DNA from 2 places in the Nonomuraea sp. CX421 genome. Region 2 is predicted to be linked to the other one. Evidence: predicted binding sites of a transcription regulator. Region 2 holds the regulator's gene; the other holds the start of a gene.
The links. The regulator HrcA, encoded in region 2, represses chaperone genes, less so after heat shock. The targets are predictions, from matches to a motif close to TTGGCACTCTCNNNNNGAGAGTGCCAA.

Region 1 (15,339 bases), on a different contig from region 2:
ACGACGACGGCACCGACGCGATCATGATGAGAAGGAAGCTGGATGGCTGACGCACCCCTGGTCCTCGGCATCGAGACCTCCTGCGACGAGACCGGCATCGGACTCGTCAGGGGCCACACCCTGCTGGCCGACACGATCGCGTCCAGCATGGACGAGCACGCCCGCTTCGGCGGCGTGGTGCCGGAGGTGGCCTCGCGGGCTCACCTGGAGGCGATGACGCCGACCGTCGAGGCGGCGCTGGCGAAGGCGGGAGTCGCCTTCTCCGACATCGACGCGATCGCCGTGACGGCAGGTCCGGGGCTCGCCGGGGCGCTGCTCGTCGGCGTGGCCGCGGCCAAGGCCTACGCGCTCGGGCTCGGGGTGCCGCTCTACGGCGTCAACCACCTGGCCGCCCACGTCGCCGTGGACCAGCTCGAACACGGCCCGCTGCCCAAGCCGTGCATCGCGATGCTGGTGTCCGGCGGCCACTCCTCGCTGCTGCTGGTGCCCGACGTGGCCCAGGACGTGATCTCCCTCGGCTCCACCGTCGACGACGCCGCCGGCGAGGCTTTCGACAAGGTCGCGCGGGTGCTCGGGCTGCCGTTCCCCGGCGGCCCGCACATCGACCGGGCCGCCACCTCGGGCTCCGGCACCGCCGTCGCCTTTCCCCGGGGCAAGCTCGACGACGGCACGCTCGACTTCTCCTTCTCCGGCCTCAAGACGGCCGTGGCCCGCTGGGTGGAGGCGCGTCAGGCGGCCGGCGAGACCATCCACGTGCCCGACGTGGCCGCGTCGTTCCAGGAGGCCGTGGTCGACGTCCTGACCCGCAAGGCGCTCCAGGCGTGCCGTAAGTACGACGTGCACGATTTGCTGATCGGCGGCGGCGTCGCGGCCAACTCGCGGCTGCGCGCCCTGGCCCGCGAACGATGTGACGCCGCGGGCGTGCGGCTGCGGGTGCCCCGGCCAGGGCTGTGCACCGACAACGGCGCCATGGTCGCCGCCCTGGGCTCCGACCTGGTGGCGGCCGGGGTCACACCGTCGACGCTGGGCATCCCGGCCGACTCCTCGATGCCCATCACGACCGTCCACGTGTGACCACCTGAAGGGGGGTGAGGTCCCGCTGTGCGGCGCGGGACCTCACGCGCGGTCACTCCTTGCGAGTCGGCCGGAGCAGAGCCTCGGCGAGCGCCAGCATGGTCTCCTCCAAGGCGCCGAGGCGCTTGGTGAGATCGGTGGTGGCCGGCTCGACGATGCCGGTGACGGTCTGAGCGAGCTCGTCACGGTCGGGACGGGTCTGGACGATCTCGGTGAGCGTCGCCGCCGCCACGGCGAGGCGCTCGACCTGGGCGGTCGCCTCGGTGGCGAGCAACTGGCTGATCCGGTCACCGATGTCGGACGTGCCGGGCAGCCGCTGCACCCGCTGGTTGATGGCCTCGACACGGTCGTCGACGGTCTCGAGCTGCTCTCCGGCCTGCTCGGCGCGGGCGGCGAGGTCGGTCAGGTGGACGTCGACGCCGTCGAAGCGCGCGTGCAGCCGGGTGTCGACGGCGTCGAGCCGGGTCGCGAGGTGGGTGTCGACCTTGTTGAGCCGGGCCGCCAGGTTGCCGTCGGCGGTGTCGAAACGGGCCGCCACGCTGTTGTCGACGGAGTCGATGCGGGTGGACAGGTGGGTGTCCACGGTGTCGAGGCGCGCGGCCACGTTGGTGTCGACCGTGTCGATGCGGGCCGCGAGGTCGGCGTCGACGCTGTCGAGGCGCGCGGTCAGCCTGGCGTCGACCGTGTCGAGCTGGGCGGTCACGGTGTCGATGCCGGCCGCCAGGTTGGTGTCGGCGGTGTCGAGCCGGGCCGCGACGTTGGTGTCGACCCTGTTGAGCCGGTTGGCCACGGTGTCGATGCGGGCGGCCAGGTCGGAGTCGACCGTGTCGAGCCGGGCGGCCAGCTTGGTGTCGACCATGTCGAGCCGGGCCGCGATGGTGGAGTCGACGGAGGCGATGCGGGCGGCCAGGCCGGTGTCGACGGCCTCGAAGCGGGCGGTCACCGTGCTGTCGACGCTCTCGAAACGACCGGCGACGCGCTCGAACCCGGCGGCCAGCTTGGCGTCGACCGTGTTGAAGCGGCCGGCGACGGCGCTGTCGACGCCGTCGAAGCGGGTCGTCACGTGCTCCTCGATCTCGTTGAGGCGCTCGTCGAGGGACTCGAGGTGGTTGTCGACGTGGTTGAAGCGGCCCTCGTTGCGCGTCGCGGTGTCGCTCAGGTGCTGGTCGACGGCGGCGACCCGGCCGTCGAGCGTGGTGACCAGGCCGGTGAGGGCGTCGAAGCGGCCGTCGTGCCGGCCCAGCCGGCCGTCGACCGCGGCCAGCCGCTCGCCGGTCGCGCCGAGCCGCCCCTCGACGCCGTCGAGGCGTACGGACAAGCGCTGCTCGCAGGCGTCGAGGTGGGTCGTGAGCTGTTGCCCGGTGTCTTCGAGGAGACCGGTGACGTGCTCCTCGACCGCCGCCAGGCGGCCGGACAGGTGCTGCTCGGAGGCGGCCAGCCGACCGGCGGCGACGTCGACCTGGGCGGCGAGAGGCTCGGCGACGGCGGCGAGCTTGTCGTCGAGGCCCTCGGACAGGCCGGTCACCGCGCCCTCGATGCGGTCGGTGCGCGCGGTCAACTCGGCGAGCGACTTGTCGAGCCGCGTGAAGCGGCTGGCGGCCATCTCCATGCTGGAGTTGAGCTGGCTCAGCTTGCCGGCGAAGTCGCCCATCCGGCTGACGATGCCATCGCCCCGGTCGAGCACCGACTGGAGCCGGTTGAGGGCCTCCTCGACCCCGATGCCGATGGTGCCGAGGTCGGCCCAGAGGCCGGGCAGGTCGCCCACCGGGGCGACGTGCCGGCTCACCGACTCGACCCGGGCGTCGACCGATCCCACCTGCTCGCCCACCGCGTCGACGTGGTCACGCACCGCCTCGACGTGCTGGGCGAGGCCCTCGGCCCACATCGGCGGCTTGGCGGTGATGTCGTCGAGCCGCCCGCTGACGGTCTCCAGGGTGCCGCTCAACCCGCCGAGCTCCCGCTCGCGCACCTCGCGCAGCAGCCATTCCATGCCTTCGAGCCGCTGGCGGATCTCGTCGAGCACCGCTCCCTGGGTGCGCTGTTCGTACACGTGATCCTGCGCGGCGCGGGCCAGAATGTCCCGCATTCTGTCGGGAATGGGGGTATGGCCGCCTGCCTGCAGAAGGGTGGTGTGGTTGGAATGATCCACCGAAAGCTCCTTCGCTCGCCGACGGTCTGCCGCGCAGCGGTGGGTAGGTCCGGTTTGCAGATGAAAGAAGGAGAACGCGGTAAACCGCTACAGGGGGAGAACTCCCGCCCGCCCACCTTAGTCTTTCGATCAAGGTCCGTCAGGAGCGAAGTGAAACGTCGTGGTTATCGGTTGAACGCCCTTGTTTGTCATTTACGCAGGTGGTGACGGGTGGCAAATCAGGACCGAAGGCTTATCCATGATTCGGGTCAGGATGATTACCGCTGACTTGTCTCCCGAAAGGCGCAAATCCGCCCGGAGGCGTTCGATATCGATGGCCGAAGCGCGCTTTTTGATCGTGACATTTCCGATCCGCCGCTCGCGAAAGGTGGAGCGGAGGCGTTTCAGGGAGAACGCCAGCACATCCTGGACCTCGTACCTCGCCGCCCATGGGGTGTCCATCGGCACGTCGCCCGTGATGTAGGCGATCATCGGGTCGGGCAGCCGCCCGGCGACCAGCTCCGCCACCTCGCCGACGAGGTGCGCGCGGATGGCCGCGCCGTCGGGCTCGTAGAGGTAGCGGCCGACGGGGCCGGTGAGGGCGCGCGCGCCGGTGGCGGTCAGGCTCTGCCCCCCGGGCAGCAGCGTGGCCCGCCGCACGCGCGGCCCCTCGGCCGGCCCCTCGGCCGGACCGCCCGCCGGGGCGGCCCCCGGCCCCGGCTGCTCGTCCTCGCCGCCGGGCCAGTGGGCGCCCGTCCAGAGCGAGACCTCCTTCACCTCGCCCTTGTACGACACCCACTCGGCCTCGGCGTCGGCCGGGATGAACGCGTAGGGGATGCCGGGCGCGACCTTGAGACAGGCACGGGGAGCCCTGGAGACGAGGTCGAGCACGACCGGCCACGGAGGGGAGTAGGCCATGGGGTCGAACGTGCGGCCACGGGAGGTGCGGCGGGCCGGGTCGGCGAACAGCACGTCGTAGCCCTCCGGCGACACCGTGGCGGCGTCGGCCGTCCTGACGGTCACCCGCTCGCCGAGCCCGAGCGCCTCGACGTTGGCCCTCGCCACGGCGGCGGTCAGGGGATCGGCGTCCACCGCGTCCACGTGGCAGCCGGCGCGGGCCAGCGCGATGGTGTCGCCCCCGATGCCGCAGCAGACGTCGAGCACCCGCGGCCGGTGGGGCTCGCACGCGGTGAGGCGGTGGGCGCGGTGGCGGGCGACCTGTTGGCGGGTGGACTGCTCCAGGCCGTGCGGTGTGAAATACATGACCCCGGCGTCGGGGCCGAACTTCTCCCTGGCCCGCTCCCGCAGCTCTGCCTGGGTGAGCGCGGCCGAGGTGAGCGCCGCGTCGTAGGACCTGCGCAGCCTCGTCGCCGCGGCCACCGGGCCGGCCGCCCGGAGCGCCTCAGCCTCGGCCAGCGCGCGGATGCCGCGAGGTGTCAGCAGCTCGTTGAAGGCGTCGAGGTCCACGTCTGACGACGTTAGCGCGTCGCCGCCGGGACCGGGACGGCGCGGGGCGCGACAGGTGACAGAGTGGGAGACGCGGACGTCAAGGTTTGCGCCTGATCGCTCTGAGCAGACGCGTTCGTGTTGACTGTCAAGCCCCTCTTGCATATGTTTCCCATTGGCACTCTCCCCTTGAGAGTGCCAATGTGCGACGAGGCAGGTCTGACACCCGCGACGGCAGGCCCCGCTGGTCGCCTCTTCTAGATCATTCAAATCTGAAGGGGAGGTCCGATCGTGACGACCGCCACCAAGGTTCCCGTTAAGCCGCTCGGCGACCGCATTGTGGTGCAGCCGCTTGAGGCCGAGCAGACCACCGCTTCCGGCCTGGTCATCCCTGACACCGCCAAGGAGAAGCCGCAGGAGGGCAAGGTCCTCGCGGTGGGCCCGGGCAACTGGGATGAGGACGGCGACAAGCGGATTCCGCTTGACGTCAGCGAGGGCGACATCGTCCTCTACAGCAAGTACGGCGGCACCGAGGTCAAGTACGGCGGCGAGGAGTACCTCGTGCTCTCCGCCCGCGACGTTCTCGCGATCATCGAGAAGTAAGCCGGTTGTGTCGGGCCCCGGACGCACGCTGTCGATCTGACAGGTGGCGGCCGGGGCCTTCGACACCAGGAGAGGACTTTCAGCAAAATGGCGAAGATCCTGGAGTTCGACGAGGACGCTCGGCGCGCGCTTGAGCGTGGCGTGAACGCCCTCGCGGATGCCGTGAAGGTTACCCTCGGCCCGCGTGGCCGCAACGTCGTCATCGACAAGAAGTTCGGTGCTCCGACGATCACGAACGACGGCGTGACCATCGCTCGTGAGATCGAGCTGGAGGAGCGCTACGAGAACCTCGGCGCCCAGCTCGCCAAGGAGGTGGCCACCAAGACCAACGACATCGCTGGTGACGGCACCACCACCGCGACCGTCCTGGCCCAGGCCATGGTCCGCGAGGGCCTGCGCAACGTGGCGGCCGGCGCCTCGCCGCTGTCGCTCAAGCGCGGCATCGACAAGGCGGCCAAGGCGGTCAGCGACAAGCTGCTCGCCAGCGCCCGTCCGGTCGAGGACAAGAAGGAGATCGCCAATGTGGCGACGATCTCCGCCCAGGACGCCAAGATCGGCGACCTGATCGCCGAGGCGTTCGACAAGGTGGGCAAGGACGGTGTCCTCACCGTCGAAGAGTCCAACGCCATGGGCATGGAGCTCGAGTTCACCGAGGGTCTGCAGTTCGACAAGGGCTACCTTTCGGCCTACATGGTGACCGACCCCGAGCGGATGGAGGCCGTCCTGGAGGACGCCTACATTCTGCTCACGCAGGGCAAGATCGCCTCGATCGCCGACTTCCTGCCGCTGCTCGAGAAGGTCGCGCAGACCAAGAAGCCGCTGCTCGTGGTCGCCGAGGACGTCGAGGGCGAGGCTCTGGCGGTGCTCGTCACCAACAAGATCCGCGGCACGTTCACCTCGGTCGCCGTCAAGGCGCCCGGCTTCGGTGACCGTCGCAAGGCGATGCTGCAGGACATGGCCATCCTCACCGGCGGCCAGGTCGTCAGCGAGGAGGTCGGCCTCAAGCTCGAGAACGTCGGTCTCGAGGTGCTCGGCCAGGCCCGCCGCATCGTGGTCACCAAGGACGCCACGACCGTCGTCGACGGCGCCGGTGACGCGCAGGCCATCGAGGACCGCGTCAAGGAGATCAAGATTGCCATCGAGCAGTCCGACTCCGACTGGGACCGCGAGAAGCTGCAGGAGCGTCTGGCCAAGCTCGCGGGCGGTGTGTGCGTGCTGCGCGTCGGCGCCGCCACCGAGGTGGAGCTCAAGGAGAAGAAGCACCGTCTCGAGGACGCGATCTCCGCTACGCGGGCCGCGATCGAGGAGGGCATCGTCTCCGGTGGTGGCTCCGCGCTGATCCACGTCGCCGCCGAGATCGACGACCTGGGTCTGACGGGCGACGAGGCCACGGGCGTCGGCGTCGTGCGCCGCGCGCTGGTCGAGCCGGCCCGCTGGATCGCCGAGAACGCCGGCCTCGAAGGCTACGTGGTCACCCACAAGGTCGCCGAGCTGCCGGCCGGTCACGGCCTCAACGCCGCGACGGGCGAATACACCGACCTGCTCGCGCAGGGCGTCATCGACCCGGTCAAGGTCACCCGCTCGGCGGTGCAGAACGCGGCCTCGATCGCGGGCATGCTCCTCACCACCGAGGTCCTCGTGGTGGACAAGCCCGAGGAAGAGGCCCCGGCCGCCGGTCAGGGCCACGGCCACGGCCACGGTCACTGACCCTTCCCGGCCACAGACGGCCCGCCCCCGCATCGCGGGGCGCGGGCCGTCTGTGTTTTCGCGCTCGCCCTGTTTCCAACGATCACGGGATGGCGTATATATGGCGTGTGACGTGGTACCTGATGAAACGCCGGGGAGATGGTGCTTTGGTCAGGTGATGTGGGAAAGTGACTTATTCGAGTAAACCCAACATGGGGACAAAGCGTCTGGGCCTCTGACGAATGTCGTGCATTCGGGTTATGGGATGAAATATTTCACCAGCTCGAAAGGCTCAGTGTCGCCAATTGATTACTAACGGTTATCGTCGCTTCAATGTGACCAATCCGTAGCCGTTCGCGATGACGACAGGCCCGATCAGGGCGGGCATCATGCCTATCGTGAGCGAGGGAAGCGTCGCCGACGCCAAAATTGGGGTAAGGCTCGCGTCGAGACTTCCGGCACGGACGGATGACTCCGACCTAAGGGAACTGACGAGCCTCGCCGTACAGGGAGATCGCGGTGCGATCGAATCCCTGCTCGGTGAGTTGCGTCCGAGAGTGGTGCGCTATTGCCGCGCCAGATTGGGCAGGGTGGCAGGGCAATATCACATTGCCGACGACGTCGCCCAAGAGGTGTGCATCGCGGTCCTGTCCGCGCTGCCCCGATACCGCGACATGGGTCGGCCGTTCGCGTCATTCGTCTTCGGGATCGCCTCGCACAAGGTGGCCGACGCGTTGCGGAGCTCGGTCCGCTCCGCCGTGCCGACCCAGGATCTGCCCGACGGGCCCGACGACGGGCCGGGGCCCGAGGAGACCGTCGTCCGCTACATCGAGGTCGAGTACGCCCGCCGGCTGCTCGCCCGGCTGCCCGACACGCAGCGCGAGTTGCTGCTGATGCGGGTGGTGTCCGGGCTGTCGGCCGAGGAGACCGGTAATGTACTCGGCATGTCACCAGGTGCGGTCAGGGTCGCCCAGCATCGGGCGCTGGCGAGGTTGCGGCAGATGGCTGAGCTGGAGTCGGCTTGACGCCGGAGGAAGAGAGCGACGCGCTACTCGACGCTCTCGCCCGCGGTGAGCCTCCCGGCTGCGGCGACCCCGCCGCCCGGCTGCTCGCCGTCCTGTTGGAGGACGTGACCGGGCTCGCGGAGCTCGCGGAGTTAGCGGAGCTCGGTCAGCGGCGTTCCTCGGTGTCGATGACGCCGTCGACGTAGCCCCTGGCGTACTCCCAGCTGACGTAGTCAGCGGGGTCGGGCTGGAAGGCCGGCTCGTGCACCTGCGGCCGGCCCTTATCGATCATCTGACGAAGGTTGCCGCGCAGCAGCTCCCAGTCGAAGAAGTGCTGCTCCCCGCATTCGGGGCAGTCGAGCACGAGACCGAGCACCCCCTGAGGTTCGAGCAGGGAGTGGAAGACCTCCACGTCGGCGAGGTCGGTGATGGCCTCGTCGCGCTCGGTCGCGGTCAGTGGCTCCGCGTCGTCGAGCTCGCCCAGCGCAGCGGAAGGATCATTCGGGTCGTCCGCGAACGGGTCGCGGGGAACGTCTTCCAGCACCTTCCCACCATATGACCGATGCGGCCTCAGCGGTGGCTATTGGCCCAGCCATCCACGGCGCGAGGCTTCCACCCCTGCGTGGAAGCGTGATTGGGCCCCCAACTCGCTCATGGCGTCGGCGAACCTGGCGCGCACCGTGCGCACCGACAGGCCGAGCTGACGGGCGATCGAGTCGTCGCACATGCCCTGCGCCGCCAGCCTGAGCACCTGCACCACGCCGTCGATCCCGCCGTCCCAGGGCAGCGGCACGGCTCTGGCCCAGAGCTCCTCGAAGAGCGAGCGCAGCAGGCCCACCACGATCGGTGTGCGGATCAGGTAGAAGTTGTACGCGTGGTCGGGCAGGTTGCCGCCCCACAGCGCGGGCAGCCCGGCGGCGTCGGGCCCCGCGGTCATGAACCAGCTGGGCACCCGATCGAGGGTGCGGACCTGGCCGCCGGCCTTCCGCAGCCGGGTGAGCTGCTCGCGTACGCCGGGCAGCGACAGCGTGGACACCGGGATGATCGCGTGCACGCGCAGCAGGTCGCGCTCCTGCGCGTCGATCCACGGATCGGCGAACTTACGCACGAAGTCGGCCATGGTGCGCTCGTCGGGAATCGCGGTCAGCAGCTGCATCGGCGGCGCCTGCACGGCCATGCCGACCACGCTCTCGTAGAGCACGTCCGCTCCGCTGGCCAGCTCGACCGGGAACGGCCCGCTCTGGTAGTCGCGTCCGGCGTCGTAGTCGTGGATCAGCCCCCGGATCGAGCCGAGCGCGGAGTCGATGCGCCGGCTCTCCTCGGCCAGCCGGTCGAGGCGCTCGGCGATCAACCGTCCGAGGGCGCCCGCGGGGTGCCGGGCGAGATACTCGCCCGACTGCTCGTCCACCACCCCCAGCCGGACCAGCTCGTCGAGCTGTCTGCTCACCTTGTCGATCGGACCGTCCATGGCCTGGGCCACCTCGGTCACCGTGGCCCGGTGCAGCCGTAACACCGCGGTGTAGAGGGCGGACTGGGCAGAGTCGAGCCCCAGCGTCTCCAGCGGGTCGGACGCTGCGGGCGATGCGTTGCGCATGACGGAGGGCTCCGTAGGGAGGACACGGGCGTGCCGCGAGGATAACCCGGCCCCAGGCCCCTGTCCGCTCCTTGCACCGACTACTCCCGGCTACTCCCGAGGCGTGCAGGTTCGTGCAATTGCACGTTTTCACGTTGCGATGTGCCGATGAGTGACGCAGGCTTAACCCACAGTCGGCAACCCACCGGGCGCAAGCGGTGCCAGTCATCAGGGCGCGGAGGGGGGTCCGGTGGCGCGTTGCGCGCTCCGCCCGGGTGCCGGTAGCTGGGGGATGGGGCGGATCACCGACCGGCCCATCCCCCTTTTTTCGATGCTTGCCGGGAGTACGACGGGCCGTGGGGGTCATCGTCCTCCCGGCAACCATGCTGTTTGGTCCCAGGCCCTAGACTTGGCAGCATCACGCGCAACGGCAGGAGGGGGCCGCAGCATGTCCAAGTTCACCGATACAGGTCTGACCTTCGACGACGTGTTGCTCGTGCCCGCCTACTCCGATCTGCAGCCCGGCGAGGCCGACACGCGGTCTCGCCTGTCGCGCGGCATCACCCTGTCCATCCCGCTGGTCTCCGCCGCGATGGACACGGTCACCGAGGCCCGCATGGCGGTGGCGATGGCCCGGCAGGGCGGCATCGGCGTGCTGCACCGCAACCTGTCGATCGAGGAGCAGGCCCAGCAGGTCGACCTGGTCAAGCGGTCGGAGGCCGGCATGGTCACCAACCCGGTGACCTGCACCCCCGACGACACGCTGGCCGACGTCGAGCGGCTGTGCGCCACCTACCGGATCTCCGGGGTCCCGGTGACCGACGCCGACGGCATCCTCGTCGGCATTGTGACCAACCGCGACATGCGCTTCGAGACCGACCAGTCGCGCCGGGTGCGCGAGGTCATGACGTCGATGCCGCTGGTCACCGCCCCGGTCGGCGTCTCGCGTGACGACGCGTTCACGCTGCTCAGGAAGAGCAAGATCGAGAAGCTGCCGCTGGTCGACCCCGACGGCAGGCTGCGCGGCCTGATCACGGTCAAAGACTTCACCAAGAGCGAGCAATATCCGCTTTCCACCAAGGACTCCGACGGCCGCCTGGTGGTGGGGGCCGCGGTGGGCGTCGGCGGCGACGCCGAGCTGCGCGCCAAGGCGCTGATCGAGGCGGGCGTCGACGTGGTGGTCGTGGACGTGGCCCACGGTCACTCCCGAGGGCTGGCCGACATGATCGCCAAGGTCAAGGCCAACAGCAAGGTCGACGTCATCGGCGGCAACATCGCGACCAGGGCCGGCGCCCAGATGCTGGTCGACGCGGGCGCCGACGCGGTCAAGGTGGGCGTGGGCCCTGGCTCGATCTGCACCACCCGGGTGGTGGCCGGGGTGGGCGCGCCGCAGGTGACCGCCATCTACGAGGCGTCGCTGGCGTGCGGGCCCGCGGGAGTGCCGGTCATCGGCGACGGCGGCCTGCAGTATTCGGGTGACATCGTCAAGGCCATCGCCGCGGGCGCCGACACGGTCATGCTCGGCTCGTTGCTGGCGGGCTGCGAGGAGTCGCCGGGCGAGCTGATCTTCATCAACGGCAAGCAGTTCAAGTCCTACCGGGGCATGGGCTCGCTCGGCGCGGTGCGCAACCGCGAGCGCGGCGGCACCTCGTTCAGCAAGGACCGCTACGCGCAGGGCGACGTCGGCGGCGAGGACAAGTACATCCCCGAGGGCATCGAGGGGCAGGTCCCCTACCGCGGCCCGGTCGCGGCGGTCGCCCACCAGCTGGTCGGCGGGCTGCGCCAGGGCATGTGGTACTCCGGCTGCCGGACGATCCCGCAGATGCACTCCGACTGCGAGCTGATGCCGATCACGTCGGCGGGCCTCACGGAGAGCCACCCCCACGACATCCAGATGACCGTGGAAGCTCCGAACTATCACAGAAGGTAATTCATGACTCAGCAGGTGGAGATCGGCCGGGGCAAGACGGGCCGGCGTGCCTACTCGCTCGACGAGATCGGCCTTGTGCCCTCTCGGCGCACCCGCGACCCCGAAGAGGTCTCGATCGCCTGGCAGATCGACGCCTACCGGTTCGAGCTGCCCGTGGTGGTCGCTCCCATGGACAGCGTGGTGTCGCCCGCCACCGCGATCGAGATCGGCCGCCTCGGCGGGCTGGCCCCTCTCGACCTCGAAGGGCTGTGGACCCGTTACGAGGACCCCTCGCCGCTGCTGGAGGAGTGCGCCTCGCTCGACGCCGAGGCCGCGACCAGGAGGCTGCAGGAGATCTACACGGCGCCGATCAAGGAAGATCTGATCGGCCGCCGCATCGAGGAGATCCGCGCCTCCGGCGTGACCACCGCGGTCCGCCTGTCGCCGCAGCGCACGGTCCAGTACCACAAGACGGTCATCGACGCGGGCGTCGACATCTTCGTCATCCGGGGCACCACGGTCTCGGCCGAGCACGTGTCGGGCCGGGCCGAGCCGCTCAACCTCAAGCAGTTCATCTACGAGCTCGACGTGCCGGTCATCGTGGGCGGCTGTGCCACCCACACGGCCGCGCTGCACCTGATGCGCACCGGCGCCGCCGGCGTGCTGGTCGGCTTCGGCGGCGGGGCCTCCCACACCACGCGCAACGTCCTGGGCGTGGCGGTGCCGATGGCCACCGCGATCTCCGACGTGGCCGCGGCCCGCCGCGACTACATGGACGAGTCCGGCGGCCGCTACGTGCACGTGATCGCCGACGGCGGCATGGGCACCTCTGGCGACATCGCCAAGGCCATCGCCTGCGGGGCCGACGCCGTCATGGTCGGCTCGCCGCTGGCCCGCGCCTCCGAGGCGCCGGGACACGGTTTCCACTGGGGCTCCGAGGCCCACCACCCCGACCTGCCGCGCGGCCGCCGCGTCGAGTTCGGCACGGTTGGCTCGCTGGCGCAGATCCTGCACGGCCCGTCGAGCGTCGCCAACGGCTCGATGAACCTGATGGGCGCGCTCAAGCGCACCATGGCCTCCACCGGCTACTCCGACATCAAGGAGTTCCAGCGCGTCGAGGTGGTAGTGGCTCCACCTCAGTGATCACCATCCTTTACGGCACAGCCAAGGAGGGGCCACCCGCCGCACGTGGCTGAGGGCCTCCAGGAAGACGGCCTCTGACCCGCACGTGGCCGGCCGTCGTGACGACGTCCTGTCGGCCATCTGGGTGGCTCCGAACCACGGTCAGCTTCGGTGGTAGGTGTTGACCAGGGCGCCGTTGCCGAACGTGCGGGTGCCGGTGAGGGTGAAGGCGGTCGGGCGGAACTCTCCGTCGAAGACCGGCACTCCGGCGCCCGCGACGACCGGGTAGCTCTTGACGACCAGTTCGTCGATCTCGGGGAGCACGGAGCCGGCCAGCTTGCCGCCGCCGCAGAGCCAGATGTCCAGGCCGTCCTCCTGCTTGAGTCGGCGGACCAGGCCGAGCGGGTCGCCGGAGACCAGCTCGACCGCCGGGTCGGCGATCTCCGGGATGCCGCTGGAGATCACGAACTGGCGCAGATGGGCGTAGGGGCTGGTGACTCCCATGTCCAGAGCGGGCTGGTAGGTGCCGCGGCCCATGATCACGGTGTCGAAGCGCTTGTTGGGCACGTCGAGGCCGAGTTGCCGGCGGAGGTGGGTCGGGATCGTCTCAGGGTGCTGCTGGTTGAGGAACTCCGCCATCTCCTCGCTCAGCGGGTAGAAGTCGAACTCCCCGCCGGGGCCGGCGATGTAGCCGTCGATGGAGACTGCGACGTAGTAGGTGAGCTTTCGCAAGGCTCGATCACTCCATTTGTAGTACTCTGCCTGTAGTGCTTTGAACGTAGTACTACGAATGGAGTGGTGTCAACGTGGCGCGACAGAACCTGGCCAGGCGGGCGGCGCTCGTCGACGCGGCGATCGAGGTGCTCGCCGAGGAGGGCGCGCGCGGGCTGACGTTCAGGGCCGTGGACGCGCGGGCCGGAGTGCCGACGGGCACGGCGTCCAACTACTTCGCCAACCGCGACGACCTGCTGACCCAGGCCGGCGGCCGGATCTACGAGCGGCTCCAGCCCGACGCGGCCACGATGACGCTGCTGCAGGAGGGGGCCCGCGACCGCGAGCGGGTGCTGACGCTCATGCGCGCGCTGGTGGACCGGATCTCCGCCTTCCGCTCGGGCTACCTGGCCTTGCTGGAGCTCCGGCTGGAGGCCACCCGGCGGCCCGCGCTGCGCGCCGTGCTGACCGCGCGGATCCGGGCCGACATCGACGCCAACGTCAGCGGTCACCTCGACTCGGGCCTGCCCGGCGACACCACGAGCGTGCTCCTGCTCTACCTCGCCCTGAACTGGCTGATCGTCGAGCGGCTCACCCTTCCCGACGTGTTCACCGAGGAGGAGATGCACGGACTGGTGGCCGCCGCCGTGGAACGTGTGATCCCCTGACGTTCATGACCCGGTGTGAGCGACAAAGCGGGGACGTTCAGGCGGCAGGTGGAGCGGGTGCTGCGAAGATCGTCCGCATGAGGAAGGCCGTGACCGCCGATCTGGCGGCCGTCGAGAGACTTGTGCACGACGCTTACGAGCCGTGGGTGGAGGTCGTCGGCATGCGCCCGCTGCCCATGGAGGCCGACTACGGCGCGCTCATCGACGCCGGTCGCGTGCACGTGACCGCCCAGCTCGACGGGCTCGTCGTGCTGGTGCCCGAGGACGGCGTGCTGCTGGTCGAGAACGTCGCCGTGTCACCCGAGCGGCAGGGCAGGGGCGTCGGCAGGAGACTGCTGGCCTTCGCGGAGGAGGAGGCGCGGCGGCTTGGGCTGCCCGCGCTGCGCCTCTACACCAACGCGAAGATGGCCTCCAACATCGCCTTGTACGAGTCGCTGGGGTACGTCCTGACCGGCCGTCAGGGGATCGAGGGGCGGTCGGCCGTGCTCATGCGCAAGGAGCTTCCACGATAGGAGCTCACGCGATAGGAGCTCACGCGATAGGAGTTCATGCGATAGGAGTTCATGTGCAAGGAGCTTCCGCGTCAGGAGCCTACGGGTGGGGAGATCACGCCGTGAGGACGCTGAGGAGGTGGGTGACCTCGCGGGTCACCGCGTCGCGGCCCGCCCTCAGATACTTGCGCGAGTCGACCACCCTCTCGTCGCCGCTCAGGTAGTCGCGGATGGCGCCGGTGAACGCCTTGTTCAGGTGGGTGGCGATGTTGATCTTCTTCATGCCGTGCCGTACGGCGTGGCGGAGGGTGTCGTCGGGCACCCCCGAGGAGCCGTGCAGGACCAGCGGCACCGGCACGGCGGCGCGCAGTTCGGCGATCAGCTCCAGGTCGAGCACGGCGTCCTTGGTGGTCATCGCGTGCGAGCTGCCCACGGCGACGGCCAGGGCGTCGACGCCGGTGCGCGTCACGTAGTCGACGGCCTCGTGCGGCTTGGTGCGCGCGCCCGGAGCGTGCACGCCGTCCTTGCCGCCGACCTCGCCCAGCTCGGCCTCCACCCACACGCCGCGCTCGTGGCACCAGGCGGCCACGGCGGCGGTGGTGACGACGTTCTCCTCGTCGGGCAGCGCCGACGCGTCGAACATCACCGACCCGAGGCCCAGCAGCACGGCCTCCTCGACCAGCGCGCGGTTGGTGGCGTGGTCGAGGTGGACCGCGACGGGCACGGCGGCCCGCCGGGCGACGGCGAGCGAGGCCAGCGCGATCGGCTCCAGCGCGCCGTGGTAGCGCACGCAGTTCTCGCTGATCTGCAGCACGACCGGCAGCCCCAGCGCCTCGGCGCCGGCCACGATCGCGGTGGCGTGCTCCAGTTGGATCACGTTGAACGCGCCCACCCCCGCGGGGGACGCGTGGACGATGTCGCCGA
Region 2 (15,339 bases):
GGGCGCCTGCTCACCTGCCGGGCGCCGAGCGCGGGGGCGAACGTGGTCCGCACCTCGGTCAGCCGTTCGGCGAGCTTCGACACGCGCGGGACCAGGCGCAGTCCCAGCATGCCGCCGGTGAGCAGCGCCAGCGCCGGCCCGGAGATGATCAGCGGGTCGATGCCGAGGTCGCCGCCGGCCGTGGTGGTGACGGGGGCGCCGTAGTGGCGCAGCTGCCAGATGGCCAGCCCGGCCACCACCAGCAGCGCCAGGTCCGCGCCCGCCCGCTCGATCAGCCCGCGCCCGCCGCCGCGCCCGCGCGCCGACTGCTCCTCCACATAGGTACGGCGCGCGCCCGCCAGCGCCGGCAGCACGAGCAGCACGGCCGCCGCCAGGGCGACGCCGAACGAGACGAGGAACGTGCCCAGGTCGATCGGCGGCGCCAGCCGCACCCCCGAGGCGCTGATCCACGGCAGCGAGTTGACCAGCGCCAGCAGCGGCGGCCCGAGGAACGGCGCGATGATCGCGCACGGGATCGCCACCAGCAGCGCCTCACCGCCGGCCAGGGACGCCAGCCGCGGCGTGCCCGCGCCCCGCGAACGCAGCAGCGCGATCTCCATCCGGCGGTGGTCGGCCAGCAGCCGGGCGGTCAGCATGAGCGCGTACGCGGACAGCAGGAGCAGTTGCAGCACCGGGATCAACATGGTCGAGCGCGCGACCAGGGAGGCGGTGCCGAGCTGGGTGAGGAGCTCGGGCAGCCGGCTGGCGGCGGTGCAGGAGCCGCAGCCGTTCGCGTGCAGCGCCGACCGCAGCTCGGCCACCCGGGCGGCGAGCGGGCGCAGTTGCTCCGGCGTCAGCGCGCGCAGGTCGGGGACCGCCGTCCAGGTCGCGTTGACGTTGGTGGCGAAGCGGCCGAGGAACGTCTCGCGGGGCACCATGAGCGGGCCGTAGGTGGTGTACTCGCCTGTTTCGAGGCCCCGGCTGAGCAGTTCCTCGCCGCTCCAGCGGTCGCCGAAGGGGTCGTTCAGCTGGAAGACGCCGGTGACGCGGACCTTGACCGGGTCGCCGTCGAGGCGGCTCTCGGTGGTGAACTCCTGGCCGGCCTTGAAGCCGGTCGCGGAGGCGGCCGACAGGGAGATGGCCGCCTCGACCGTGTCGCCCTTCCCGGCGGCGGCGCCGGGCCAGGCGCCGGAGACGAGCCTGGCGTGCCGGTCGAGCCCGTCGTAGCCACCGAACCTGAGCAGCTCTGGCCGCTGGCGGCGCTCCTGGCCGGGCAGCACGTAGGAGTCGGAGCGGAAGCTGGTGGTGAGGTCCGCGGGCGCTCCGGCGTACGCCTCGCCGAACCGGGCGCGTACGGCCTGGTCCAGCCGGGGGAACGTGGCCGCCGTCACCGGCGCGCCGACGGTCGCGGCGACCTGGCCGAGCGAGGCGGTCTCCATGGTCCGGCGCACGCCCGCCTCGGCGATGGAGGAGGCGTACATGGTCAGCGCGACGAGCGTCGTGGTGGCCAGCAGAATCGAGCCGAACGCGGCCAGCAGCAGCATGGGCTGGCTGAACGCGCGCTTGACCACCAACAACCCTCGCATGTGCCCCCTCTCGCCCGTTTAGATGAACTCTGGGCAAGGGCCGGACGGAGGGCAAGGGATCTTTCCATCGGTGACACAGCCGATGCGCCGCGGCGACGCGCGTGTGATATCGAAACTGTGACACAACCTGGGCAGTACGCCCATGTCGCTGAGCTAAGGAGACACGGAAACGCCGCACCCCTGAGGGAGTGCGGCGCTCGAAGAGACCAGGATTACTTGGCGGCCAGGGAGGCGGCCTGCTTGGCGATCGCGGACTTGCGATTGGCAGCCTGGTTCTTGTGGATGACGCCCTTGCTGACGGCCTTGTCCAGCTGACGGGCGGCGACGCGCTGGAGCGCGACGGCCTGCTCGACGTCACCCTGCTCGGCGGCCTCGCGGAACTTGCGGACAGCCGTCTTCAGGGAGGACTTGACCGCCTTGTTGCGCAGGCGGGCCTTCTCGTTCTGCTTGTTGCGCTTGATCTGGGACTTGATGTTCGCCACGAAGAAGCCTCGGTGAAAGTCTTGGTGATGGATGGGGCGCGCGGGCTCGAGAGAGGGCGCGCCACACGCAGTTGACCAGAGTACCAATAATCCAGGTCGTCGCTCAAATCAACGGCCCGGGGCGCTGGACTCAGGTCAGCCACTCGGTAGCGTACTCCCTCCAGTCCTCCTCCGTGGCGGCGAAGTCGACATAGAGGGCCAGCCCGAACCTTTCGCGCGCGCCGTGCGCCGACAGGGCCAGCTTGGCGCCCCGCGCGGCCGTGGCCACGCTCTCGACCGCGTCGCTCCACGCCACGCCGTGGTCATGGTAGGCGGGAGCGCCCACGAACACGTGCTTGTCCTTGGGGGTCAGGTCGAGGGCCAGCTCGGCCTGCCGTACGACGTGGCCGCCGTACAGGGACTCCAGGGGCATGGCCGAGTCGTAGGTCATGATCGCCACCTGGTCGACCCGGTCGGCGACCTGTTTGAAGTACGCCTGCGACCAGTACTTGTCGTGGCCTCTGGCGATCCTGAACGCGGTGCGGGTCAGGGGATAGGGCTCGATCTGCGGGGTCGAGGTGGACAGCAGGCCGGTGTGCCGCCTGGTCTGCTCCAGCAGGTCAAGGAACTCGGTGTCGTCGTCGCCGATGGGCTCGAAGTTGTAGTGGACGCCGTCGAAGCCGGTCTTCATGACCGCGGCGACGCCGTCCAGCACGTTCGCCCTGGAACGGGGGTCGTCGAGGTCGAGGCGGCCGCCGTTGACCTTCTGGCCGAGCCAGGCGGAGACGCGGACACCAGGGAGATACTTCTTCACCCATAGGACGAAATTTCGGGCGTTGGGGTAGCGGGCGGGATCGAGGCGGCCGTCGTAGCCGAACGGCCCGGAGTGCACGTACAGGTCCTTGATCCCCGTACGGCCGAGCCGGGCCGCGAGGTCCTTGACATCCTGCTCCGTGCGCCGGCCGTCGACCCACATGTGGCCCATCCAGAGGGCGTCGTCGCCGGTGCTCTTCGCCCATGCCGCCGGGTCACCGGTAAACTGGACGCGGTACGCGCCGGCCAAGAGGCCGAGCAGCGCGACCACGACGACCATGGCAAGCGCGATCAGGCGCAGGCCGCGGCGAATGACGGTTCGGGCAATCATCCGAGCATGTCACCATGAAAGACGCTTGACCTCAACCCTGTCGAAACGAGCTTCGGTGCGCACTCAGCCTGGCCAGACCGACCCCGCGTTGATCCGCAACTTCTGCATCATCGCGCACATCGACCACGGCAAGTCGACCCTTGCCGACCGGATGCTGCAGATCACCGGTGTGGTCGACGACCGTTCCATGCGCGCCCAGTACCTCGACCGGATGGACATCGAGCGCGAACGCGGCATCACGATCAAGTCCCAGGCGGTCCGGCTGCCATGGGACGGCCACGTGCTCAACATGATCGACACGCCCGGCCACGTCGACTTCACCTACGAGGTCTCGCGGTCGCTGCAGGCCTGCGAGGGGGCGGTGCTGCTGGTCGACGCCGCTCAGGGCATCGAGGCGCAGACGCTGGCCAACCTCTACCTCGCCATGAACGCCGACCTGCACATCATCCCGGTGCTCAACAAGATCGACCTGCCGGCCGCGCAGCCCGAGAAGTTCGCCGACGAGCTGGCCGGCCTGATCGGCTGCGATCCCTCCGACGTGCTGCGCGTGTCCGGCAAGACCGGCGTGGGCGTGCGCGAGCTGCTCGACCACGTCGTGCAGACGGTGCCCGCCCCGGTCGGCAACGCCGACGCCCCCGCCCGGGCACTGATCTTCGACTCGGTCTACGACACCTACCGAGGCGTCGTGACCTACCTGCGGGTGATCGACGGTCACCTGGGCAAGCGCGAGCGCATCCTCATGATGTCCACCAAGGCCGCGCACGAGACGCTGGAGATCGGCGTCATCTCGCCCGAGCCCAAGCCGTCGGACCTCGGGCTGGGCGTCGGTGAGGTCGGCTATCTGATCAGTGGCGTCAAGGACGTGCGCCAGTCGCGGGTCGGCGACACCGTGACCACGGTCGTCAAGCCCGCCGAGGAGATGCTGGCGGGCTACGACCATCCCCGCCCCATGGTCTTCTCGGGCCTCTATCCGATCGACGGCGACGAGTACCCCGAGCTGCGCGAGGCGCTCGACAAGCTCCAGCTCAACGACGCCTCGCTCATCTACGAGCCGGAGACCTCGGCCGCGCTCGGGTTCGGCTTCCGGGTCGGCTTTCTGGGCCTGCTGCACATGGAGATCATCCGCGAGCGGCTGGAGCGGGAGTTCGGCCTGTCGCTGATCTCCACCGCGCCCAACGTCGTCTACCGCGTGGTGATGGAGGACGGCTCCGAGCTGACCGTGACCAACCCCTCGGAGTTCCCCACCGGCGGCAAGATCGCGCAGGTCTTCGAGCCGGTCACCAAGTCCACGATCCTGGCCCCGGCGGAGTTCATCGGCGCGATCATGGAGATCTGCCAGGGGCGCCGCGGCCAGCTGCTCGGCATGGACTACCTGTCGGAGGACCGCGTCGAGATCCGCTACACGCTGCCCCTCGGCGAGATCATCTTCGACTTCTTCGACCAGCTCAAGTCACGCACCCGCGGCTACGCCTCCCTCGACTACGAGCCCGCGGGCGAGGAGGAGTCCGACCTCGTCAAGGTCGACATCCTGCTGCAGGGCGAGGCGGTCGACGCCTTCAGCGCCATCGTGCACAAGGACAAGGCCTACACCTACGGCGTCGACATGGCCAAGAAGCTGCGCGAGCTGATCCCCCGGCAGCAGTTCGAGGTGCCGATCCAGGCGGCCATCGGCGCCCGGGTCATCGCCCGCGAGAACATCCGCGCCATCCGCAAGGACGTCCTGGCCAAGTGCTACGGCGGCGACATCTCCCGCAAGCGCAAGCTGCTGGAGAAGCAGAAGGAGGGCAAGAAGCGGATGAAGATGGTCGGTCGGGTCGAGGTGCCCCAGGAGGCCTTCGTCGCCGCGCTGTCCACCGACTCCGGCGGCGACAAGCCCAAGAAGTAGCCGCGCGCCTGTCCTCGCGGCGCGGCGAGCCCGCGAACGGGGCCACGCGGGCGAACGTTGCCGGGCCCGCGAACGGAGCGAGGCCCGGCGAACGTGGTCGGCCTGCTACGGCCATCGCGCGCGCGAGATCTCCTTCCGCGCCGGGGATTCTGTCGGTGGGGTCGTCTACCTTCTGTCTCGAACACTCTTGCGACTGGAGTTAACGAGTGGAGGGTCCACAGTGATGCTTGACGTGATGGCCACTGAGCGGTTCGAGCGCGCCGCTGTGCTGGGGGTCGCGATGGCCGAGGAGTTGCGCCGGTTGCTGAGGCTGCACCTGACTCCCGCCGAGGTCGCGGAGGACGGCACCGTTCTGGTCGACGTGCCCTATCCCGACGCGGCCGTGGTCCTGGCGGTGCTCGACGTGGCCGCCGACTGCTTCGGCGCGCGGGGTGAGTCGGTCGAGGAGGTACGCCAGGCCGCGCTGGAGACGCTCTTACAGCTGGCGGGATTCGAGACCGGGTCCCGGCTCCAGCTCGCCGGCTCCGGTGCCGCCACCTCCGGCCCGTGGGGGCGGGGTTGACGGCGGGGCCCCGCCACCTCCCGGCCCGCGAGGGCTGACGCTCAGCGCGCGCCCGGGATCGGGGACACGAGAAAGAGGCCATGAACGGATCGCCGTCCAGGCGGAGCCTCGGTTAGCGTCTGAAGTATGCGCGTTATCTCGGTAAATATCGGGCGATCAGTCAAGGCGGAGTGGGCAGGCAAGGCTGGATGGACGGCCATCGGCAAAACGCCGGTGAGCCATCGGGTGGCGGTGCACGACAACGGGCTGACCGGTGACGAGCGGGCCGACAAGGAGGGCCATGGCGCGCCCAGCCATGCGGTCTACTCCTACGCCAGGGAAGACTACGACTGGTGGGAGGGGCAGCTCGGGCGTGAGCTGCCCGATGGCAGGTTCGGCGAAAACCTCACGACGTCGGGCCTGGACGTCAACGGCGCGCTGCTCGGCGAGCGGTGGCGGGTCGGCACCACTCTGCTGGAGGTGACCGGCCCCCGGGTGCCGTGCGTCGTCTTCCGCAACTGGATGGACGAGCCCGGGTGGATCAAACGGTTCACCCAGGCCGGGCGTCCCGGGGCCTACCTCAGGGTGGTGGAGCTGGGCGAGCTCGGCGTGGGTGACGAGGTGGAGATCGTGGCGCGGCCCGCCGAGAGCGTGACCGTCGCGGAGTCGTTCCGGGCCTACCACGGAGACAGGGAGCTGATGCGGCGCATCGTCGCCCTCCCGGGCCACGCGGCCTCCTGGGACAAGGCCGCGGCCCGCGTCCTGGGTGCCGGCGCGCCCTGACGCCCGTGCGGCGCGCCCCGGAGGGCGCGCCGCGATGGGTCACTCAGCAGAGGCACCCGCGCGGGATCACCCAGCAGGGATCACCTGAGCACCGAATACAGGGCGGTGGTGAGCGAGGCGCGGTCGTCGTCCTGGTCGAGCGACCACATCATCGACCCGCCCAGGCCCTTGAGCCGGATGTAGGCGGCCTTCTGCACGAGCACCGCCGGATCGTCGTACGACCACAGCTCGTTGCCGTCGTACGACCAGAGCGTGCCGGTGCGCAGGTCGCGGTGCCGCTTGCCGGGTTTGGCCACCAGGTCCTTGTAGTCCTCGGTGCCCGCGGCCCACTTGCCTGGCGCCGGGCCGGTGGCGGGCTGATAGAGGCCGTCGCCGCCGGTCACCCCGGTCCAGCCCTGGCCGTAGGCAGGCACTCCGACCACCAGTTTGCGTCCGGGCGCACCACGTGACAGGTAGTCGCGTACGGTCTGGTCGACGCTGTAGCGCACCGGGTTGGGGTCTCGCCGGTCGGTGAGCAGGTTGGCGTTGTGCCCGGTCCGGGTCTCCCAGCTGCCGCGCAGGTCGTACCCCTGAACGGTGGCGAAGTCGAGCTGCCTGAACACCCGCGCCACCTCGAACCCCGCGTCGATCTTGGCCGTGGCGGCGGGCAGGAAGGCGGTCAGCAGCGAGGAGGCGGAGAAGGCGCGCAACTGGGCGCGCAGCTCCTCGACGAACAGCGTGAAGTTACGCCTGTCCTCGGGCCGGACGGTGTTGCCCTCGGCGCCGGACGAGCCGGGCCACTCCCAGTCCAGGTCGATGCCGTCGAACACGCCTGCGGCGGCCCCGGCCTCCAGGCCGGGCAGGTTGCCGCGCATCCACAGGTCGACGCACGACCGGGCCAGTCTGGCCCGAGACTCGGCGGTCAGCACGGCGTCGGAGAAGTGCGCGGACCCGGTCCACCCGCCGAGCGAGATCAGTGCCTTCAGGTGCGGATGCCTGGCCTTCAGCTTGCGCAACTGGTTGAGGTTGCCGTTGAGCGCCTGGCCGGCTTCGTCGGCCACCCCGTCCACGCTCTGCTCGGCGGGCACCGGGCGCTGCCAGTCGGCCCACGGGTCGGCCGAATAGCAGTCGCCTTCGGCGTTGACGAAGCCGAAGGCGTAGTTGAGGTGGGTGAGCTTGGCCGCGGCGCCGCTGGTGTCCACGTCTCTGACGTGGAAGTCGCGGCCGTACACACCCCATTGGATGAAGTAGGCGACCCGTTTGAACCCGGTGTGCGCCTCGGCGGGCACGGCGACCGCCGAGAGGCCGAGTAAGAGCGAGAGTACGAGCAGAAGCTTCTTCACGAGGCGGCTCCCGGAGACCTACTTATAGGAAACTTTCCTATAAGTAGACCGGATAGTAGGCCGGTGGGATCGGGCAGTCAATGGCAACGGGCAGACTGGAGGGGTGCCATCCACCCTCCCCGACGGAGATCCCGCGCCCTCCACCGGCGAGCTGCCCGAGAGCGCGCTGCGCGGCCTCGGCTCACGCCCGTTCGGCTTCTACGTGCACGTGCCGTTCTGTGTGACGCGCTGCGGCTACTGCGACTTCAACACCTACACCGCCGACGAGCTCGGCCCCGGTGCCGCGCACCGCGACTACGCCGACACGGCGATCGCGGAGATCCGCCTCGCGCGGCGGGTGCTCGGAGACGCCGACCTGCCGGTGCGGACCGTGTTCTTCGGGGGCGGCACCCCCACCCTGCTGCCCGCGGCCGACCTGGGCAGGATCCTGGCCGCGATCGACGCGGAGTTCGGCGTCTCGCCGGGCGCGGAGGTGACCACCGAGGCCAACCCGGAGTCGGTCGACCCCGCCTACCTGACGGAGCTGCGCGGGGTCGGCTTCACCCGGGTCAGCTTCGGCATGCAGAGCGCCCGGGAGCACGTGCTCAAGGTCCTCGACCGGCGCCATACCCCCGGCCGGGCCGCGCAGGCCGTCCACGAGGCCAGGCGGGCCGGGTTCGAACACGTCAACCTCGACCTGATCTACAGCACGCCGGGAGAGACCGACGACGACTGGCGCGCCTCACTGGACGCCGCGATCGAGGCCGGGCCCGACCACGTCTCCGCCTACTCGCTCATCGTCGAGCAGGGCACCAGGCTGGCCGCCAGGATCCGGCGCGGCGAGCTGCCGATGCCCGACGACGACGTGGCCGCCGACCGCTACCAGCTCGCCGACGAGCTGCTGGAGAAGGCCGGCTTCCGCTGGTACGAGGTGTCCAACTGGGCGACCTCCGACGAGGCGAGGTGCCTGCACAACCTGCTCTACTGGACCGGCGGCGACTGGTGGGCGGCCGGCCCCGGCGCGCACAGCCACGTCGGTGGCACCCGCTGGTGGAACGTCAAGCACCCCGCCGCCTACGCCCGGCGGCTGGCCGAAGGCGCCTCACCCGCGCACGCCCGCGAGGTGCTCACCGCCGACGACCGCGAGACCGAACGCCTAATGCTGGAGCTCCGGCTCGTGTCCGGCTACCCGCTCGCCGACGTGGCCCCGGGCGCCCGCACGACCGTCGCGACCGCGCTCGGCGGCGGGCTGCTGGAGCCCGAGCCGTTCAAGGCGGGGCGGCTGGTGCTCACCCTCAAGGGCCGGTTGCTGGCCGACGCGCTGGTGCGCGACCTGGTCAGCTGACCAGGCGGATGGCGATCGGATAGCGGTAGTTCTCGCCCTTGTTGGCGGCTATCGCGGCCTGGATGTGGAAGATCAGCGACACGATCCAGACGACCGGCAGCAGCAGGAGCCCGATCAGGACGATCGTCAGCAGCCCGGCCACCATGTAGCCGATGAACATCGTGATCTGGAAGTTGAGCGCCTCGGCCGCCTGGTCGCGGACATAGGGCGACTCGTCCTTCTTCATCAGGTAGATGATCAGCGGGCCGACCCAGGACACCAGCAGGCCGAGCAGGTGGGCGAGCATCGCCATGGTGGTGTCGTCGGAGCCGGGGCGCGGGCCGTACCTTCCGGGCACATGCGGCGGCCGCTGCCGCGGGGCGCCGTAGCCCTGGCCGGGGTGCTGCTGGTAGCCGTATCCCGGCTGCTGGTAACCCGGGGGCGGGGTGGGCGGCTGGCCGTAACCGTAACCCTGCTGCGGGCTGGAGCCGGGCTGCTGCTGGTAACCCTGCCACTGGTCGGCGGGAGGCTGATGACCGGGCCGCTCGAAACCGGGCTGGGGCTGGTAGCCCGGCGCGGAGCCAGGTTGCGGCTGGTAGCCCGGTGCGGAACCGGGCTGCGGCTGGTAGCCCGGTGCGGAGCCAGGTTGCGGCTGGTAGGGCCCTTGCGGGCCCGAGCCCTGCGGCGGGATGTCCGACTGTGAGATGCGCCGGGTGGCGTCGTCGTCCGGCTGCTGTTGGGGCGGGTCCTGGCTCACGATGCCTCCGTAACGAAGTCGATCAGTTCCTCGACCCGGCCGAGCAACTCGGGCTCCAGGTCGGCGTAGGTCGAGACGGCGCCGAGGATCCGCCGCCACGCGTCGGCCGGCTCCACGCGCCAGCCCAGGGCGGCGATCACGCCCTCCTTCCACGGTACTCCTCGCGGCACGTCCGGCCAGGCCGGGATGCGCAGCACGGAAGGCTTGACCGCCTGCCAGATGTCGACGAACGGGTGCCCGACGACCAGCACGTCCGGGGAGGTCACCTGGGCGGCGATCCGGCTCTCCTTGGACCCCGGCACCAGGTGGTCGACCAGCACACCCAGCCGGCGTCCCGGCTCCGGCCCGAACTCCTCAACGATCGCGGGAAGATCGTCCACGCCTTCGAGGTACTCGACCACCACCCCTTCCACGCGAAGGTCGTGGCCCCAGATCTTCTCCACCAGGGCGGCGTCGTGCACGCCCTCGACGTAGATGCGGCTCTGCCTGGCCACCCTCGCCCGCAGCCCCTCGACGGTGATCGAGCCGGACGCGCTGCGCCTCGGCTCGCGGGCCGCGGCCGCCGCGGCCGGGCGGGTCAGCGTCACCGCCTTGCCGTCCAGGAGGAACGCCGCGGGCGCAAGCGGGAACAGCCGCCGCCTGCCGAAGCGGTCTTCGAGCGTGACGGCCTCCTTGTCGCAGGACACCACGGCGCCGCAGAAGCCGCTCTCGGCGTCCTCGACGACCAGATCGGGCTCCGCGGGCACCTGTGGGATCTTGCCCTTGCCCGGGCGCCGCCAGTTTTCCCGGAGAACATCGCCGTCGTACACACGGGGACCGTAGCAAATCACCCCGCCATCGCGAGTCGCTTGCGGCTGCCGCTTCGCCGTACCAGCACCACGATCGTCACGACGACTCCGACGAGCAGACCGAGCCCGGGGATGAGCAGCAGCGCCGCCACGCCGCCCACGAGACCGCCCACGGCCGAGGAGGCGTCACGGCCCACGCCGAAGCGCGCGTCGGCCTGCTCCTGCGTCGCGCAGGTGAGCTGGTAGTCGCCCTGCGCGGGCGCGTTGATCACCAGGATGAGCTCCCAGCGGGTGGAGCCGACCGTGACCGTCTGGTTGGCCGGCGTGTTGGCGAGCCTGGCCGGAGCCGGTCCGCCGGAGATCTGGCAGGTGTAGTGCACCCGCGCGGTGCTGGCCAGGTAGATCACCGGCTTGTCGGCGGGGTTGATCGGCACCGTCACGCTTTCGCCGGCCGCGAACGTCGTGGTGGGCGCCAGGTGGCTGACGGTGCTGAAAATGCCGGTGACGAACAGCACCGCCCCGGCCAGCACGCAGACCAGCGCGACGCCCCAGCCGGCCGCGATCCACCACAGCTTCGGCCTGACCTTCTTGGGATCCACCGGCCCGGCGAACTGCGGCGAGCCGCTGAAGGGGCCCGGCAGGTAGGGCTGCTCGCCCTGTGGTGGTGGCGGGCCGCCATACTGCGGCTGACCGTACTGCGGCTGCTCGCCGGAAGGCTGACCGTACGGGGGCGGGCCGTACTGGGGCTGGTCACCGTAGGAGGGCTGACCGTACTGCGGCGCCTGGTCGCCGTACTGGGGCTGACCGTACTGGGGCTGTCCGTACGGTGGTCGGCCCTGCGGGTGCTGGCCGTACTGCGGCTGCCCCTGCGGAGGCTGGCCGTACTGGGGCTGCCCATAACCCGGCTGCTGCCCGTGGACCGGCTGGTCGTACGGCGGCCCCTGCCCGGGTTGAGGGCCCGGCCCTGGCGGGGGGCCGGAGGACGGAGGCTGGGATTCGTCGGTCATGTCGGCCAGTCTGAGGCCTTTGGGCGGACGTACGCCAGCGGCGGGATGGAGATGTGTTATCGCACCTTGTGGGAGAGAGCCGTACACTTGGCACTCGGGAACACAGAGTGCTAGACCTGTCGTTTCCGTTGGGCAAGAGGCAGGAGGTGAGCACGTGCTCGATGATCGGAAACTGGCGGTGCTCCGCGCCATTGTCGAAGACTACGTGTCCACCAACGAACCGGTGGGCTCCAAGGCGCTCGCCGAGCGCCACAATCTGAAGGTCTCTCCGGCGACGGTCCGCAACGACATGGCCGCGCTGGAGGAGGACGGCTACATCACCCAGCCGCACACCAGCGCGGGCCGGGTGCCGACGGACAAGGGCTACCGTCTGTTCGTCGACCGGCTCTCGCAGGTCAAGCCGCTCTCCGGGGCGGAGCGCAGGGCGATCGAGACCTTCCTCGCGGGCGCCGTCGACCTCGACGACGTGGTGACCCGCACGGTGCGGCTGCTCGCGCAGCTGACCAGACAGGTCGCGGTGGTGCAGTATCCGACGCTGACCCGCTCGACGGTCAGGCACGTCGAGCTGGTGCCGCTGAGCGAGCGGCGCGTCATGCTCGTGCTCATCACCAACACCGGCCGCGTCGAGCAGCGCGTGATAGAGCTGCCCGAGGTGGTGGAGGACACCCGCATCGCCCACCTGCGCGCGGTGCTCAACTCCTGTCTCGACGGCTGCGGCCTGAGCAGTGTGCCCGAGCAGGTGGCCGACCTGCCCGAGCGGCTGCCGGTCGAGGACCGGCCCGTGGTGGCGACGATCCTCTCGGTGCTGCTCGAGACGCTCGTGGAGCGCCACGACGAGAAGATCGTGTTCGCCGGCGCGGCCAACCTGGCGGGCGCCGACTTCACCACCGGCCTGCGCGACGTGCTCGAGGCGCTGGAGGAGCAGGTCGTGCTCATGCGGTTGCTCGGCGAGACTTCCCCAGACATCCCGTCCGCGCTCACCGTGCGCATCGGCTCCGAAAACCCCTATCTCCACGGCACGTCCATCGTCGCGACCGGATACGGTTCTGGCGACAAGCAACTGGCCCGGCTCGGCGTGCTGGGGCCCACAAGGATGGACTATCCCGTGACGATGGGCGCCGTACGCGCGGTGGCACGCTACGTCAGCCAGATCCTGGCTGCATCATAAGAGGTCGATAAGTGGCAAACAGCGACTACTACGCCACCCTCGGGGTGCGACGTGACGCCGGTCAGGACGAGATCAAGAAGGCCTACCGGAGACTTGCCCGCGAGCTGCACCCTGACGTGAATCCCGACCCTGAGACCCAGGAGCGGTTCAAGGAGATCACGCAGGCCTACGAGGTGCTGTCCGACCCGAACAAGCGCCAGATGTACGACCTGGGCGGCGACCCCTTCGGGGGTGCGGGCGCGGGCGCCGGAGCGGGCGGTTTCGGTGCGGGCTTCCCGTTCAGCGACATCATGGACGCCTTCTTCGGCACCGCCGGCGGCGCGCGCGGGCCCCGGTCGCGGGCGCGCAGGGGCCGCAACGCCACGATCCGCGTCGAGCTCGACCTGCGCGAGACCGCGTTCGGCACCACCCGTGAGCTGGTCGTCGACACGGCCGTGCTGTGCGAGGTGTGCCAGGGCGCCGGCGCCGCGCCCGGCACCCACCCCGACGCCTGCGACATGTGCAACGGCCGCGGCGAGATCTCCCAGGTCACCCGCTCGTTCCTCGGGCAGGTCATGACCTCCCGGCCGTGTCCGCAGTGCGGCGGCTTCGGGTCGATCATCCGGCACCCGTGCCAGGAGTGCTCGGGCGACGGCCGCGTGCGCACCCGCCGCACCATCAAGGTCCGCATCCCCGCGGGCGTCGAGGACGGCACCCACATCCAGCTCGCAGGCGAGGGCGAGGTCGGTCCCGGTGGCGGCCCACCCGGAGACCTCTTCCTGGAGATCGTCGAGCGACCGCACGAGATCTTCGAACGGCGTGGTGACGACCTCCACTGCACCGTCCAGATCCCGATGACCGCCGCCGCGCTCGGCACCATCCTCGCCGTGGAGACGCTCGACGGCTCCGAGGAGGTCGACGTGCGGCCGGGCACCCAGTCGGGCCAGGTCATCACCATGTACGGCCGGGGTGTGCAACGGCTCAACGAGAGCGGCCGCGGTGACCTGCTGATCCACGTCAACGTCGAGACCCCGTTGCGTCTCGACCCGGCGCAGGAGGAGCTGCTGCGCGAGCTGGCCAAGCTGCGTGGCGAAGAGCGCCCTCCCGGCAAGTTCGCCCCTGGGCAGCAAGGTTTTTTTTCCCGTCTGCGTGACGCGTTCAACGGGAGGTGAGGTCGCCGCGCCGCGGCCGGAAGGATCGTCTCCGCGGGTCACCACCCGCGGAGCTGGGCGGGCGCCGGGTGGCGAGCGGGGCGATCGGCCACATCGCCGACCCCGCGTGAAGTGACGACGCGCGCCGATTCGCCGGGTGCTCGATTGACCGCCCATCGTGAGGATTCGAGGTGATCGCCGGTGACCGTGCCGGTTTTCCTGGCCGCCGATCTCGCGGAGCTCAAGGGACCCGAGGTGGTGCTCGACGGCCCCGAGGGGCGGCACGCGGCCGTCGTGCGCCGGATGCGGGCCGGGGAGCGGGTCGATCTGACCGACGGTGCGGGTGCGGTCGCCGAGTGCGTCGTGAGCGAGGTGCTGAAGGACGCGCTGAGGCTTGAGGTGACCGCTCGCCGGCAGGTGGCGGCCCCGAGGCCCCGACTCGTCGTGGTGCAGGGCCTGCCGAAGGGCGACAGGGGTGAGCTGGCGGTCGAGATGATGACCGAGGTGGGCGTCGACGTGATCGTCCCCTGGGCGGCCTCGCGCAGCATCACCCAGTGGAAGGGCGACAAGGTGGCCAAGGCGCTCGGCCGGTGGCGCTCCACGGCCCGTGAGGCGGGCAAGCAGGCGCGCAGGTTCCACCTGCCGGAGGTGACCGAGCCGGCGTCCACGGCGCGGGTCGAGGCCCTGCTGGCCGAGGCGGCCCTGGGGTTGGTGCTGCACGAGGAGGCGGCCGAGCCGTTGTCCAGCAGGGAGTTGCCCGCCGATGGCGACGTCGTCGTGGTGGTGGGGCCCGAGGGCGGGGTCTCGGAGGACGAGCTGGCCAGGTTCACGGCGGCGAAGGCGGTGCCGGTGCTGCTCGGATCCACGGTGTTGCGGACCTCGACCGCCGGGGTGGCGGCGGCGGCCGTGCTGCTGACCCGCAGCGGCCGCTGGTGAGCGCGGCCCTCAGGGCGTCGCGGGCGGCGAGCCGCCGAGCGGGCTGGCGATGTCGCCGGGGGTGGGTATCGGGTCGGCCGGCGGGCACTCGGTGTCGGGGCAGGCGCTGACGGGCGAGTCAGGCTCGGTGAGCGTCGGGGTGGGCGTGGGCGTAGGCGTGGCGGTCGGGCAGTCGTCATGCGGCTCGGCCGGCGTCTCCGGGACCGTGGGACATGGCGTGCGGGTCGGCGTCGGGGTCGGCTTCGGCTTGCTGGTCGACTTCGCGGTCTCGGACGGCTGCTGAGGCGGCCGGCTGGTCGGGGGGACGATCACGACGTTAGGTGGTTCGGTCCGCTCCGTCGGCTCGGGCGACACGGCCCGGTTGGTGGAGGAGTTGGCGGGGGGAGTGGAGGTGTTCCTGATCTCCTGGACGGTCTCCTGCAGGACCTGCTGGCGCAGCTCGGGGACGACCATCACGATCGTTCCGGCCACCAGCACCGCGCTGGCCGCGGCCGCGCCCGCCCGCCACCAGAACAGGTTGCGCATCCCGCGCCGCTCGATGCGGGCACG

Region 1: the regulator HrcA is predicted to act here: its motif matches at 4,824-4,850, upstream of groES (co-chaperone GroES).

The regions. Positions count from the first base shown of each region.
Region 1 is NZ_JCADBK010000009.1:2,918-18,256, forward strand. It holds gene rimI (ribosomal protein S18-alanine N-acetyltransferase) at 1-50, shown strand, start outside; gene tsaD (tRNA (adenosine(37)-N6)-threonylcarbamoyltransferase complex transferase subunit TsaD) at 43-1,074, shown strand; gene AC5L3X_RS18175 (apolipoprotein A-IV repeat region-like domain-containing protein) at 1,127-3,160, opposite strand; gene AC5L3X_RS18180 (class I SAM-dependent methyltransferase) at 3,416-4,669, opposite strand; gene groES (co-chaperone GroES) at 4,940-5,251, shown strand; gene groL (chaperonin GroEL) at 5,339-6,958, shown strand; gene AC5L3X_RS18195 (sigma-70 family RNA polymerase sigma factor) at 7,327-7,962, shown strand; gene AC5L3X_RS18200 (hypothetical protein) at 7,959-8,147, shown strand; gene AC5L3X_RS18205 (DUF5319 domain-containing protein) at 8,108-8,485, opposite strand; gene AC5L3X_RS18210 (helix-turn-helix transcriptional regulator) at 8,522-9,535, opposite strand; gene guaB (IMP dehydrogenase) at 9,963-11,444, shown strand; gene AC5L3X_RS18220 (GuaB3 family IMP dehydrogenase-related protein) at 11,448-12,566, shown strand; gene AC5L3X_RS18225 (dihydrofolate reductase family protein) at 12,708-13,277, opposite strand; gene AC5L3X_RS18230 (TetR/AcrR family transcriptional regulator) at 13,352-13,924, shown strand; gene AC5L3X_RS18235 (GNAT family N-acetyltransferase) at 14,002-14,436, shown strand; gene AC5L3X_RS18240 (class II fructose-bisphosphate aldolase) at 14,531-15,339, opposite strand, start outside.
Region 2 is NZ_JCADBK010000005.1:198,321-213,659, reverse strand. It holds gene AC5L3X_RS12420 (ABC transporter permease) at 1-1,565, opposite strand, end outside; gene rpsT (30S ribosomal protein S20) at 1,778-2,047, opposite strand; gene AC5L3X_RS12410 (glycoside hydrolase family 18 protein) at 2,178-3,170, opposite strand; gene lepA (translation elongation factor 4) at 3,226-5,055, shown strand; gene AC5L3X_RS12400 (hypothetical protein) at 5,291-5,617, shown strand; gene AC5L3X_RS12395 (MOSC domain-containing protein) at 5,744-6,379, shown strand; gene AC5L3X_RS12390 (glycoside hydrolase family 18 protein) at 6,460-7,701, opposite strand; gene hemW (radical SAM family heme chaperone HemW) at 7,805-9,025, shown strand; gene AC5L3X_RS12380 (DUF4870 domain-containing protein) at 9,018-9,761, opposite strand; gene AC5L3X_RS12375 (DUF3097 domain-containing protein) at 9,758-10,570, opposite strand; gene AC5L3X_RS12370 (YccF domain-containing protein) at 10,588-11,556, opposite strand; gene hrcA (heat-inducible transcriptional repressor HrcA) at 11,711-12,724, shown strand; gene dnaJ (molecular chaperone DnaJ) at 12,736-13,875, shown strand; gene AC5L3X_RS12355 (16S rRNA (uracil(1498)-N(3))-methyltransferase) at 14,056-14,790, shown strand; gene AC5L3X_RS12350 (hypothetical protein) at 14,800-15,339, opposite strand, start outside.